Regions from separate parts of the Shewanella aegiceratis genome, predicted to be linked through region 1. Evidence: riboswitches for the same ligand, from Rfam matches in the RefSeq annotation. Region 1 holds a riboswitch; the other holds the start of a gene.
The links. A riboswitch is a leader RNA that binds a small molecule or an ion and turns the genes downstream of it on or off. The one in region 1 is predicted to bind lysine.
Positions count from the first base shown of each region.

Region 2: linked by a shared signal. The riboswitch ahead of K0H80_RS13190 (Na+/H+ antiporter NhaC family protein) and the one ahead of lysC (lysine-sensitive aspartokinase 3) in region 1 are both predicted to bind lysine.

Region 1 is NZ_CP080416.1:882,589-890,024, reverse strand. Features, by position in the region: gene K0H80_RS03970 (S8 family serine peptidase) at 1-3,127, shown strand, start outside; gene K0H80_RS03965 (succinylglutamate desuccinylase/aspartoacylase family protein) at 3,247-4,353, opposite strand; gene lysC (lysine-sensitive aspartokinase 3) at 4,350-5,708, opposite strand; lysine riboswitch at 5,838-6,014, opposite strand; gene K0H80_RS03955 (DUF3293 domain-containing protein) at 6,118-6,549, opposite strand; gene arcA (two-component system response regulator ArcA) at 7,127-7,436, shown strand, end outside.
Region 2 is NZ_CP080416.1:2,998,552-3,005,987, forward strand. Features, by position in the region: gene K0H80_RS13180 (multiheme c-type cytochrome) at 1-377, shown strand, start outside; gene K0H80_RS13185 (M3 family metallopeptidase) at 562-2,706, shown strand; gene K0H80_RS13190 (Na+/H+ antiporter NhaC family protein) at 2,812-4,377, opposite strand; lysine riboswitch at 4,456-4,672, opposite strand; gene K0H80_RS13195 (electron transfer flavoprotein subunit alpha/FixB family protein) at 4,821-5,744, opposite strand; gene K0H80_RS13200 (electron transfer flavoprotein subunit beta/FixA family protein) at 5,745-6,494, opposite strand; gene K0H80_RS13205 (H-NS histone family protein) at 6,807-7,199, shown strand.

The DNA of each region.
Region 1 (7,436 bases):
TTTTGAAGTGTGTGCCGACGAGCATATGAGCCCACTGGGTTACGGTGGTCACGGCTCTCACGTTGCCGGTACCTCTGTAGGTAACAAAGTCACCACTACCTACGAAGGTGTTGAAGTTGAACTATCTGGTGTTGCACCTGCAGCCTACCTGATGGTTTATAAGGCACTATTTACTAAGACTGACTGTGCACGCGGCAGCGGCTCTAACATCATGCTGATGGAAGCAATGGAGCACGCCGTAAACGATGGTGCAGATGTTATCAACAACTCTTGGGGTGGCGGCGCTGGTGGCGACCCAGCCAACAGCCCATACAAGGCTATGTATGAAGCTGCTGAAGCGGCTGGCGTAGTCGTTGTTACCGCTGCAGGTAACGATGGTAACGGCCCACAAACTATCGGTTGTCCAGCCTGTATCGAATCAGGTATTACCGTTGCTAACACTACTACTGGTCGTTTCTTTGCTAACACCCTAACCGTTGATGGTGAAGAGATTCTTGCACTGCAGGGCAACAATGGCCTGCTAGAGGCAGATATCACTGCACCTATCATCGCTGCAGCTAACATTGACGCAGAGAACACCCTTGGCTGTACGCCATTTGCTGCCGACTCTTTCAAAGACGGTATCGCCCTGATCTCTCGCGGTTCATGTTCATTCGCAACCAAGGCTGAAAATGCCGAGGCTGCGGGCGCGAAAGCTATGGTCGTTTACAACAGCGTACCAGGCGCTCCAATCTCTATGTTCATGCCAGATTCAACACTGCCAGCAGTGATGGTTTCTGACGCCGACGGCGCAGCTATCCTTGAAGGTCTGGGTGATGACACCACAGGTACTATCGCGGCTGAAGTGACTCGTATCGTTAACAGCAAGTTTGCCGATATCCTGAACCAGTCTAGCTCTCGTGGTCCTAACGGTAACCAAAACATTCTGAAGCCAGATCTTGCTGCGCCAGGTACCTCTATCCTGTCGGCAACTTCTCCTGATGAAGATGGTACTGACTTTACCACTATGTCTGGTACCAGTATGGCGAGCCCACACGTTGCAGGTGCTGCTGCACTGATGAGCCAGCTACACCCTGATTGGTCAGCAAATGACATCAAGACAGCGCTAACTTCTACTGCTCACATGGCAGGCGTACTCGATGATGATGCGGCGACTCCTGCCGATCCATTTGCAATGGGCGCGGGTCGTATGGATCTAGATGCCGCGGCTAAAGCAGTACTGACCTTCGACAAGCCTTCAATTGCTTCTGACTCTTGTGTCGGTCCTTGTACTTTCACTCGTACCGTATACAACAAGAGTGACGAGAAGACCTCTTGGGAGCTTTCAGCTTCTTCTGACAGCGCAGGTATCAGCGTATCGCCTTCATCACTGGAACTGGAAGCTGGCGAATCAGCAACCTTCACTGTGACTGTTGATTCAACCTTCAGCGAATACGGTGCTTGGATCTTCGGTAACGTCATGATCAAGAGCGCATCTCACCAAGACGCTCACCTACCAGTTGCTATCCTGGCTAAAGAATCAAGTGATTCTTCACTGATCTCTACCATGGCAACCAAGGCTGATCTGACAGCTGCTGAAGATATGCCAATCAAAGCCGTTGTAAACAACACAGTATTTGAAAACACTGTAACTGTTACCGCTATGGCACCAGAAGGCACTAAACTTACTTCTGCCGATGACGTTGAAGTTACGCTAAACGGCGCAACGCAAAACGGTTTCGAAGTTGATGAAGCGCTTGGTCGCATCACCTGGGTAGGTCAACTGGATCTGCCACAGATTAAGTCTGCCAAAGGTACTGGCGCTAGCCCAAGTATCTTCGACCTAGACCTGGCCTATGTACCAGCTTGTGCTGATGGTTGTGATGAGAAATCATTCACCTTCAACCTACCTGAGTTCAAGTACAACGGTGCAACTTACACCCAGCTAACCATCTCTGATAACGGTATCGCAATCGTTGGTGGCGGTTCAGCATCTGGTACTTGGAACAACAAGGAACTGCCAGATAGCGCGAATCCAAACAACATCCTGGCACCGTTCTGGAGTGACTACGACCTGAGCGACGGCACTGTCGGCGACACGGGTGGCGGACAGCTAGGTATCCAGGTTGTTTCTGCTGGTGGTAACGAGTGGATTGTTGTCGAGTGGAAAGATGCCCAGCTATATGCTGACGCCTCTGGCAACAAGTACAGCTTCAGCCTTTGGATCCAAACTGGTGACGTAGAAGATATTTGGTTCAACTACCTAGATATCCCTAACATGCCAAGCAATGTCACTATCGGTGCAGAAAACATCAGCGGTAGCGTAGGTACAACCTTCCACTACAACGGACAAGGTGGCACTGTCACTACTGACGATTATGTTGCACTGCAAGCGACCTCTTCAGGCAGCGTAGAGATCGACTATCTGGCGACGCCAACTAGCTTCAACCCAGGTCAAACAGACAACTTCTCTGTTGACGAAGAAGCGACCTTGGAAGCAAACGTGTTAGAAAACGACACTGTTAGCCAGAAAGTAGCTCGCGTCTCTGTAACTGGTGACGGCATGACAGCTAACGCACAACGCATCATCGATGTTGCGCCAGCTGGTGCACTAGGTGAAGCAACACTGGTTGACGAGCCTGCACACGGTGAAGTGACTCTAGAGAAAGATGGTTCTATTACCTATACACCAGAAGATGATTTCTTCGGTAAAGACTCATTCACTTACACCTCTAAGGATGCCGAAGGCAACCTGAACGCAGCGACCACTGTTAATGTTATGGTTAACAACATCAACGATGCACCTACCGTGGCTCCTACAGGTATGACAAGTACCGAAGGCTTCGTGGTAACCGCTAAGGCCAATGGCAAAGACGTTGATGGTGACAGCCTGACCTACACTTGGACACAGACTGCAGGTACACCTGTTACCTTCAACAACGGTGGCGCAGAAATTAAGTTTACTGCTCCAGCAGGTAACAACACCCTGACCTTCTCTGTCGTTGCCAGCGATGGTGAGCTAGAGAGTGAAGCGGGTACGGCGACTATCACAGTTAACGCCAAGGAAGAGAAATCTTCAGGTGGTGGTTCACTGGGTTGGTTCGCTCTGCTGATGCTACCATTTGCCGCGCTACGTCGTCGCAAGTAAGCAGATAGCTTGAACAGAAAAAGGGAGCCACTTGGCTCCCTTTTTTATTGATAACGCGAAAGGCGACTAAACCAAGCACTGAACGATGAAGTACAAATCCACCAGGCTAAAAGCCAAACCTAAAGCGCAAATACCTTAGTCATCACCTTATAGAGCTCTGTACCTTGATATACTGACGCCGAGGCAAAATGTAGTACGGGCACGCAGTCCACCGGCAAACTCAGAGGCACTATCGCGTCCTCCTCACCATATCTGTCGACACGCAAGATGTTAGCGAGCGGTTCACCGGCCATGAGCGGCTGCCCCACCTTAGCCTTGTACTCCACCAAGCCGCCTTGCGGCGCATGATACTTCTTATAGTCTTTCAGGTAACAGGCGTAGCGTGGCATCTCTGCTGGCTCAACCCGTTCACTTATCACGCCGCGCTTGCTCAGATAGGCCATGATCCCTTCGACATCCACCAGGGCATCTGCCAGGTCGACATTCTCCTGACTACCAAGCTCCAGGGTAAAGGCCGATACGGGCACCTCAATCTCGCGCCCCTGAGTGGCCATGTATTCGCTCAGCTGCCACCAAGGGCAGAAGATAGACTCATCCATGGCCCCGCCAAACTCATTGGGGATCAGCAGGGTATAGGGAATAGAGAAATACTTGGCAGCATCTTGGTCATACTCGGGGCAATAAAGGTGCTTGCACGACTTAGGGCCGGTATGCAGATCCAGCACGATATCCGCCTCATGGCCCATCTGCTGCAGGCTCACCGCCAGACGATGGCCCGTAGTGATCCCCCATGGCTCATGCAGACGGCTATAGCAACGCTCGACCAGCAAGGCCCTGAAATGGGCGATCAGCTCGGCATCGTTCAGGTGTTTATGGCCCTGATACCAGCTAGCAATATCCAGCTTATGGTCGAGATATTCGCGGTTCCAGTTTACCCCTGTTATGGGGTCGAACCGGCCCAGGGTAAACTCGCCACTCTTCTGATTAATTCCCAGAGGATTGGCCAGGGGCACCAAGGTGATCTTGCCGCGCAGCTCACAGCCTTCTAGGGCCTGCATCAGCTGATAGATCACCGCATTGCCCTGCACCTCGGCGCCGTGGACGTTAGCCTGAATATAGACGCTAGGCCCGGTCAGCACCTCAGGGGCAAACTCAAACAGATTCAGCTCGAGATCTTGACCCGTGGCGAGCTCGCCAATCTTTAGCGTAGAACGACCCGGCTTCATAGTGACCCTTCAAACAAGTTTTGATGCAGGGCGCTGACGACCTGAGCCGCCTCAGACTCGGCCACCAGGACACATAAGTTATGTGGGCTGGCGCCCTGACAGATCATGCGCACATTGTGGGGCTCTAACACCTCGAACACGCGGCGACATACACCCGACGTGGTGGCAATCTTATTGCCCACTATCGCCACCAGCGCCAGGCCATCTTCGACCCGCACGCGGCAATGCTGCGACAGCTCCTGCAGTAAGGCCTCGCTCAGCAGGCTGTTTCCGGCAGAATCTGAACCCGTCTTATCTAACGTCAAAGAGACGTTTACCTCTGAGGTGGTGATTAAGTCCACACTGATCTTGTGGCGCGCCAAGGTGGCGAAGGTCTCGGCCAGGAAGCCTTGAGCGTGAAGCATCTGCAGGCTATGCAAATTGAGTAGCGTCTGGTCGCGTCGCACCGCCACGGCGCGATAGATAGGCTCGTCGTTCACCTGATGACGTATCCAAGTGCCGCCAAGTTCAGGAGCCTTGCTAGAGCCGACAAACACCTGAATCTTGTGTCTGACCGCAGGCAAAATGGTTGCCGGGTGCAGCACCTTGGCACCGAAGGTGGCCATCTCGGCCGCCTCGTTGAAACTTATCTCAGGGATAGGACGCGCATTCGGCGCGAGGCGTGGATCTGTGGTGAAGATCCCCGGCACATCCGTCCAGATCTCAACCGCAGACGCATCCAGCGCTTCGGCAAGTAGGGCCGCAGAGTAGTCGCTGCCCCCACGGCCTAACGTGGTGGTGGCTCCCTGTTCATCGGCGCCGATAAAACCTTGGGTCACGATGCGCTGCTCACTAAGCAGTGGTAGCAGATGCTCAGTGCAAAGCTGCTTCACCGCCTCGATCTGCGGCTCCGCGCGGCCAAAATGGCTGTCGGTGCGCATCACCTGACGCACATCGAAGGCACTCGCCCGCTCGCCCTTCTCTCTCAGCACGGCAGCAAACAAGACAGATGAACACTGCTCACCCTGGGCAAGCAGTTCGTCTGTGGTCGCCTTATTGCGGTTTTGGGAGAGCGACTCGCTCAGGCTGGCAATCTTACTTAAGATGGCATCGAGGCGGGCGGCCACATCATGGGGCTGACCCAACTCGTCGAGGATCTTATATTGAATCGAGGCGATCGCCTTGAGCAGCTGCTTACGACGCTCAAAGTCCACATGCTCCTGAGTTAGCTCCACCAGCAGATTGGTCACGCCGCTCGAGGCGCTGACGACCACCACGCGGGTTTCAGGATTGGCCAATACGATATCGGCGCAGCGGTTCATCGCCTCATAATCGGCAACCGAGGTACCACCAAACTTAGCAACAACAATAGACATTAGCGCACCTCAACCCAAGTAGCTGACGATGACACAAAAGAAATAGATAACATTGAATACGCTCCGAACTTACTTCGTTCGAAGAGCCTGGTGCAAAGATGACGCACCCCAAGACGGGAAACAGCGATTGCCACCAGAAGCTCTCCACCAAAAAACAGGTGACAATCGGTGGGATTCAGCCCAGTCGACCGATAAATAGATGAAACCAAACATCTCTTTACCTCGGCGTTAATCTCCCTCATAAACCGTCAACGGAGTTTGGACTCCTCGGGCTTACTACCTAGTTAACGCTCCTCTTCTGTATCACTAACCTTAAGGTCAGGATGCAAGAAAACTATCAAATAACCGAATAAAAAGTCAACGATATTTTAGCTTGTCTTGATGAAAGCCTCTCAAGTTCCCCCGCCTGCTATCGGCTGATGTCGGGCAGCTCGCTAACCAGACAGACCCGGGCGGAAAACTTGCCCAGGGTGAGCTCGTCATACTCCACCAGACAAGGCACCAGTTGCAGCTCGTCCTCATCGACAAAATAGATGGCGTTTTGATTAAACACCTTGCCAAGATCCACGGCTGCGGCCTTATCGATAGACACGGCCCAGCTCTTCTCCATATGGCCTCTGTCACTGGAGGCGCCGATCAGGGCACGATAAGGATATTGAAGACGTTGAATATGACGTTGAAGCTGTTTGTCGAGGAGACGGTTTTGCGAGGGAGAAAGGTGTTGGCCTTTAGGATTATGAGCGGTAATGATTGCAAATGATAACGAAGGGGAAAAAGGTTGCGTAAGTAAAAACTGCGTTTGCTGATAGCATTGCCAAAGATGTTCGCTTGCTGTGCTCATCACTAAAATATTCCTAAATTAGATTCCGTCGATTATAGCAAAATTCCTCCGCCTTCCTAGAGGTGTGAGACAGGTCACTTTATTAAATTTTATTAATACCATCAAAATCATACACTTACACACATAAATGTGATTTACATCAAATCTCAAAGGAATTTTGTTAACATTTCATTTGTTAACAAATGACTAAAACGAGTACAATAAGTTCGTTGATTCACTTCCACTCATCTCACGATGAAATACTTTTTGTTACATCTTGTCGACGACAAGGTCATCAAAAGTTAGTCAATTTCCTGTATAAAATGTGAGCTTAGGCTGATTTAGCATTTAAACTTGAAAATATTACATAGTTAACGGAACTATTCCCAACTATTGTTAATCGAAGTGAGTAACAGTTCGCGTGTCTTTTGAAAGAGATACGTATACTTTACTAATCATGAAGTGTGTTGCTGTACCAATTGGGTTTGATAAAAGCACTACGTGAGTTCGGTAATTGTCGCGAAGACAGATAGGGCGCAGCAGCACCAACTAGCGCTCATGGTTAGAACAGTTTTAAACAAATATTAGGTAAATAAATATGCAAAACCCGCACATTCTGATCGTTGAAGATGAAGCCGTTACCCGGAACACGCTAAGAAGTATTTTCGAGGCTGAAGGATATGTGGTAACTGAAGCCAATGACGGCGCAGAGATGCATAAAGCCATGCAGGAAAACAAGATCAATCTTGTGGTAATGGATATCAACCTACCAGGTAAGAATGGTCTGCTGCTTGCGCGTGAACTTCGTGAAATCAATAACATCGGCCTTATCTTCCTTACCGGCCGTGACAACGAAGTTGACAAGATCTTGGGTCTGGAAATTGGTGCCGATGACTATATCACCAAGC
Region 2 (7,436 bases), 2.1 Mb from region 1:
ACTGGGGTGTGGGCAGCAAGAGCTTGGATGAGAATGGCAAGGAAGTGTCTAACTCTGCCAGCGTGATCGCACCGCAAACCGGCTGTGTGGCCTGTCACGATAGCGGTGTGGTTGATCTGAAAGCCGTACCAAATCAGTTCATCAAAGCACGTGCCTATGGTGTAAGCAACAAGATGGCCAGCCCTATCACGGCCAACTGTTACGCCTGCCATAACGATGACAGCGCGCTGAACCACATGATGCAAAACGGCGGTACTACCACGGAAGATGTACCGGCTACCGAGTGGTACAAGCTCAGCACCACCGAGTCTTGTGCAACCTGTCACGCCGAAGGCAGCAGTTTTGGTATCGAAAATTACCATAACTTTACCCGCTAACACCTGAGGTGAAAGCAAGGTAATTAAACATTATCCCTAGTTCCAACCAAAGGAGCCCTTCGCCAGGCTCCTTTTTTCTTGGCCCCAGTGCCATTTTCAGCCTGAGTTAATTTACAAAAGCTACATTAACGCCAAACTCGCCCACATAAAAATAACAATCGCAAATCTAAGGAAGTTGTACTAGATGAAATTGAATCTTATCGCCTTTGCCGTCGTCGGCGCCTTATCGACCACACTGCTCCTCAGTGGTTGTCAATCAAGCAGCTCTACCACACAGGCCACCGCCAGCATCGAGGCGCAAAACCCGCTGATGCAGCCAAGCACCCTGCAATATCAGGCCCCAGATTTTAGCCAGATCAAGGATGAGCATTTTAAGAGCGCCCTAGAGCAAGGCATCAATGAGCATTATGCCCAGGTGCTGACCATTGCCGACAACAGCGAGTCTGCCACCTTTGCCAACACTATCGTGGCACTGGAAACCAGCGGCGAGCTGCTGACCCGCGCCTCCAAGGTGTTCTATAACTTAACAGGGTCTAACAGCAACCCGGCGCTGCGTAAGCTTCAAGGCGAGATGGCACCTAAGATGGCCGCCCACTCGGACAACATCCACCTCAACGGCAAGCTATTTGCCCGCATCGATAGCCTGTATAAGAGCCGCAACACCTTAGGGCTGACCGCCGAAGAGGTGCGCCTCATCGAGATCTACCACCAACGCTTCGTCATGGCCGGTGCCAAGCTAACCGAGGCGCAAAAAGCGCAGATACGCCTGCTTAACGAAGAGCAATCTAAGCTTACCAATGAGTTTGGTCAGCGTCTGCTAAGGCTCACCAAGGAGATCGCCGTCGTGGTCGACAGCGTCGATGAGCTAAAGGGACTGTCAGACAGCGAGATCCGCGCCGCCAAGGCCGATGCCAGTGCCGCTGGCCATGAAGGCAAGTATCTCATCAATATCACCAATACCACCCGCCAACCTATCCTGGCCAAGCTTGAAAACCGTGAGCTGCGCCAGAAGGTGTGGCAAGCCTCGTCGACTCGCGGCATGAGCGGTGAGAATGAGACCGCCTCACTGGTTGCCCGCCTGGCACAACTTCGCGCCGAGCGCGCCCAATTACTGGGTTACAAGAGCTGGGCCGACTACCGCCTGACGCCGCAGATGGCCAAGACTCCGGATGCCGTCTACCAGATGTTCGGCTCTATGGTGCCCGCAGTGGTGGCCAACACCCAGAAGGAAGCCGATGATATCCAGGCGATGATCGACAAGACTGGTGGCGACTTCACCCTGGCGCCATGGGACTGGGCGTTTTATGCCGAGAAGGTGCGTAAAGACAAGTTCGACCTTGACGGCGCCGCCATCAAGCCCTACTTCGAATTCAACCGCGTGCTGCAAGACGGCGTCTTCTTCACCCTGGAGCGTCTCTATGGTGTGACCCTCAAGCCACGCCCGGACCTGCCTGTCTACCATGAAGATGTGAAGGCCTACGAGATGTTTGACGCCGACGGCAGCTCGATGGCGATCTTCTACGCCGACTACTTTGCCCGCGAAGGCAAGCGCGGCGGCGCCTGGATGAGCTCCTTCGTGACCCAGTCTAAGCTGCTCAACCAGAAGCCTGTGGTGGTCAACGTGATGAACATCAAGAAGGCCCCAGAGGGTGAGCCGACCTTCGTCAGCTACGATGAAGTCACCACCATGTTCCACGAGATGGGCCATGGCACCCACGGCATGTTCTCTAAGGTGACCTACCCTAGCCTGTCGGGCACCGCCGTGTCCCGCGACTTTGTCGAGTTCCCCTCGACCTTCGAGGAAGATTGGGCAGCCCACCCCGAGGTGCTGGCCAACTACGCCAAGCACTATGAGACAGGCGAGGTGATCCCCGATGAGCTGCTGCAGAAACTGCTGAAATCACGCAGCTTCAACCAGGGCTTCGACACCTTAGAATATATGGCGGCGGCCCTGGTGGATCTCGAGTGGCACTCACTGAGCGCCGATGCTCCACTGCAAGATGTGGCCGAATTCGAAGCCAAGGCGCTTAAGAAACACGGCATCAATATCGCCGCCGTGCCGCCACGCTACAAGTCGACCTACTTTGCCCACGCCTTCCCGGGTGGCTATTCGGCCAGCTACTACGCCTACATGTGGAGTGAGATCCTGGCGGCAGACGCCTTTGCCTATGTGCAGACCCAGGGTGGCCTCAACCGCGAAATAGGCATGAAGTATCGCAAGACCATCCGCGAGGTGGGTAACAGCGTGCCGCCAATGGAAGCCTACAAGGCCTTCCGTGGTCAGGCACCAACCACTGAGGCCCTGCTTCAGCGCCGTGGCCTCAACTAAATCCTGCCTCAACTCACTCCCCAGTAATGGGGAGTCACCCATAAAAAATGCCGCTCGATGAGCGGCATTTTTATATCAATTGAACCTTGATTTGGCGTAGCTGAATTAAGCCGGGCGATTGGCCTTATGGCGCAGCACCAGAACGCTCACTACAAACAGCGCACTACAGGCGGCCAGACCGGCGCCCACAGATTCGGTGAAGCCCAGCACGGTATAACCCACCAAACTGATCCCCGCCACGATAAGGGCATAGGGCAGCTGAGTCAGCACATGGTCTATGTGGTGACAGTTGGCGCCGGTAGAAGACAATATGGTGGTGTCTGAGATAGGCGAGCAGTGATCGCCAAACACGGCGCCCGCCAGCACTGAGGCCAGCATAGGCAACATCATGTTGGTATGGGTGCCCATGGCCATGTCGGCGGCGATAGGCAGCATGATGCCGAAGGTGCCCCAACTGGTACCTGTGGAGAAGGCAGTCAGGCCCGCCAGCACGAACAGTACGGCCGGCAGCAGCGCGAAGGGAATATTACCGGTCGCCAGGCTGGCCATATATTTACCCGTCTCCATCTGGCCTATCACACCGGCGATGGTCCAGGCGAACAGCAGAATATAGATGGCGGGCAGCATAGAGCGGGCACCGGCAATCACGCCTTTAAGGATAAGCGACTTATCCAGCCCCTGACTGACCACCAATACCAAGGTCGCGGCCAGGCCAACCACGGCGCCGAAGAAGAGCGATGAGGCAACGTCTGTCTTCTCGAAGGCACCAATGACGCTAAAGGGCAGATTCTCCACCGCCAGGGCATCGGCACCGCTACCTATCATGAAGTAGATGGTGGCAAACACCAGCACAGTGATCGGCAGGAACAGGCCTAATATCTTGCCAGAATCGGCCTCAGGCAGGTCGCTGTTAGCCCCGGGCGGCAGGCCCTTGGCCTCGTCATACAGGTTACCCTTCTGGGCGTTGAGCTCATGTTGACGCATGGGTCCCACATCCAGCCCCATAAAGGCGACGCAAAGCAGCAACACCAGGGCGAAGATGGCGTAGAAATTCATCGGGATCATCTGAATAAACACGCTCAGATGACCGCTGTCGGTGAAGCCGTGGGCGGTGAGTATGCCGCCGATCAGCGCGATAATGTATGCGCCCCAGCTAGAGACGGGTGAGATCACACAGATAGGCGCGGCGGTTGAGTCCAGCAGATAAGCCAGTTTGCTACGCGAGATATAGTATCTGTCGGTGAGCGGTCTGGCGACACTGCCCACCACCAGGCTATTGAAGTAATCATCGATAAAGACCACGCAGCCCAGGAACATGGTGAGCAGCTTGGCATCACGCTTGTTGCGAATATGCTGGCGCGCCCAATCGGCAAAGGCCTTGGCGGCGCCGCTGACGGTGATCAGGGCGGTGATCATCCCAAGCAGAATCAAGAAGCCCAGCAGATAAACGTTCCAGCTGTTTAGGGCACCATCATCCCAAAACAGGCCCACCACCTGCTGTCCCAGGTATTGACCCATATCCAGCGGTGAAAAGTCGGCAATTAACAGTGCCCCCAGGAGGATCCCCACACCGAGTGAGAGCAGAACGCGGCGGGTAAAGATCGCCAGCAGAATCGCTACCACGGGCGGCAGCAAAGAAAGTGCCGAATCGGCATAACTCAAAGTTGTCATTGTAAAATTTTGTCTTCGTTAAAATACGAATGGAGGGCAACTGAACTGGTGGGATATAGCATGAGATATTACACCTGTCCTATCAGTAGCGCTCCATAGTGATACCCATTCTCGGTATACCTTCCACTTATCAATCCAGATAAGAAGCACTATGGCAGTGCTGCCTCTATTCGATGACAGCCCCAGCGGCAAGCCTTGATCAACTCCACCACTTCGGCACCAAATCCTTTCATATTCGCTTAACGGCATCACCCTAACGAATACTACTGATATTTAATGCACCTCTACGTCTCAGGACGCCTGCCAATGTCACTATCGGCAAACGTGAGGCACATAAAAACACAAGCGGCTTTAAGGACGCTACCTCAAAGCCGCTCCATGTGATCTATATCACACTAAATTTTAGGTGAACACCAAAGTGCTCACCAGGCATTTACATTTTATTAAAGAAGTTCGAGTAGCTTAGGGACTGCCTCGAACAGATCCGCTTCCAGACCATAGTCGGCTACCTGGAAGATAGGCGCTTCTGGATCTTTGTTGATCGCCACGATCACCTTAGAATCTTTCATCCCCGCAAGGTGCTGGATGGCACCCGAGATACCCACGGCGATATAGAGATCCGGCGCGACAATCTTACCCGTCTGACCAACCTGTAGATCGTTTGGCACGTAACCGGCATCGACCGCGGCGCGCGATGCACCCAGTGCCCCGCCCAGCTTATCGGCCAACTGCTCGAGAATCGCGAAGTTCTCTGCGCTGCCCATGGCGCGGCCACCTGAAACCACCACAGAGGCGGCGCCAAGATCGGGACGCTCTGACACTGACAGAGTCTGAGTTACAAACTCAACATCGCCGCTGTATTCGTTGTCCAGGGTCTGCACCGAGGCGCTACCGTCCTGGGCTACCGCATCGAAGGCGCTGGCACGAACCGTCATCACCTTGATGTTGTCCAGGCTCTGAACCGTCGCCATGGCGCTACCGGCATAGATAGGACGCACGAAGGTGTCTTCGCTCACCACTTCGACCACTTCAGAAAGCTGCGCCACATCCAGAAGCGCCGCCACACGAGGCAGCACATCTTTACCTACGCTTGAAGCCGCAGCCAGAATGTGTTGATACTCGCTGGCCACTGAGACGATCAGCTGTGACAGGTTTTCGGCGATGGCATTGGCATAAACGCCGCTATCGGCAACCAGTACCTGACGTACACCGGCAAGCTGCTTGGCACTATCGGCCGCGGCGCCACAGTTATGACCGGCTACCAGCACATCGACTTCACTGCCGATCGCCTGGGCACAAGCCACAACCTTGGCGGTATCGAGTTTTAAAGTCGCATTATCATGTTCTGCTATTACTAGAATCGCCATTTAGATCACCTTCGCTTCATTCTTTAGCTTTTCCACCAGCTCCTCGACAGAAGCCACCATAATACCCGCTTGACGCTCGGCAGGCGGTGTCACCTTGAGCACCTTCTGATGCTGTTTCAGGGTCACGCCCAGGCTGTCTACCGTCACGGTATCGAGCGGCTTACGTTTCGCCTTCATGATGTTAGGTAATTTGGCATAGCGAGGCTCGTTCAGACGCAAGTCTGTGGTGACAATCGCAGGCAGTGGCATCTTAAGGGTCTGCAGGCCGCCGTCGATTTCACGGGTCACCACAAGTTGTTCGCCCTCAACCTTCACCTCAGAGGCAAAGGTAGCCTGAGGCAGTCCAGCCAACGCCGCCAGCATCTGGCCAGTCTGGTTGTTGTCACCATCGATTGATTGCTTACCCAGCATAATCAGCTGAGCCTGTTCATTGGCTTGAATCGCATTAAGGATCTTTGCAATAGAAAGCGGCGCAAGCTCTTCGTCGGTTTCAACATGAATACCGCGGTCGGCGCCCAGCGCCATCGCCGTGCGTAGCTGCTCTTGCGACGCCTTAGGCCCTATGGTTGCTACCACAATCTCGGTCGCAATACCTGCTTCTTTCAAACGTACCGCTTCTTCTACAGCAATCTCACAAAATGGGTTAATGGCCATCTTCAGATTTGCGGTATCGACATTTGTATTGTCAGCGTTAACCCTGACCTTCACATTAGCATCGACGACGCGTTTAACTGGCACCAATACTTTCATAAGGCTTCCTTCTTACGTCTTTATTCTGGATAACAAATAGTGCATAGCGAAACTATCACCAACTTATGCCACTTTACGTGCTGTTGACGTTAACGTCAACAGGAAGTCATCAGCATCTTTGTATCAGATCAAAAACAGCGTGTTTAGGGGGAAGTAAAGGGTCAAAAAGGGGCGAAAATAGAGAAGCTGAAATAAAATTTACATTAAAGCGTCAAATATTCATTTAATTCGTTTGATAAAACCTTTTTTAGTTTCTATTATTAGCCCTGTAATCCTATTTACTATTTTATTTTTAAGCAGGACATAATTAATATGAGCGAATTTCTAGATATATTGACGCATGGTCGTCGCTTTAAAGCTGCTGTTAAAGATTTGTCGGTAGAAGATTTAAAAGATGTAGCGGTTAAGCTTGAAAAAATCATCACCGAGAAAGAGAAGCAAGCAGAAGAAGAAAGCGCGGTTATGGCCGAGCGCAATGCAAAGATAGAAGAGATTCGCCAACAAATGGAAGCTGTTGGTTTATCAATTGACGATTTAGGTACAGTGGCTGCTAAGCCAGCTCCTAAAAAACGTGCTCCACGCCCACCAAAATATAAAATTGAAGTGAATGGCGAAACGATCACTTGGACGGGTCAGGGTCGCACACCAACCGTATTTAAGAATGAATTAGATAAGGGTCGTTCACTCGAAGACTTCCTTATCTAAGCCTAAACGCCCCACTTAGGGCGTCGCAAGCAAAAGCCAACCTCAAGGTTGGCTTTTTTATTTCTACTCTTTATTTGTGATTAAGCGCGTTTTGCCCTTTATGTCGCTCATTTGCCTTGGGCATGTCTAGAGTATTTTATCTATCCTTATTTAGGTCATTCATTTAGGTCATTCTTCTGGGCATTATTCCTTGGTACTATTTCCGTCAAAGTTAGCCAATCAATAGCCTACCCTTTC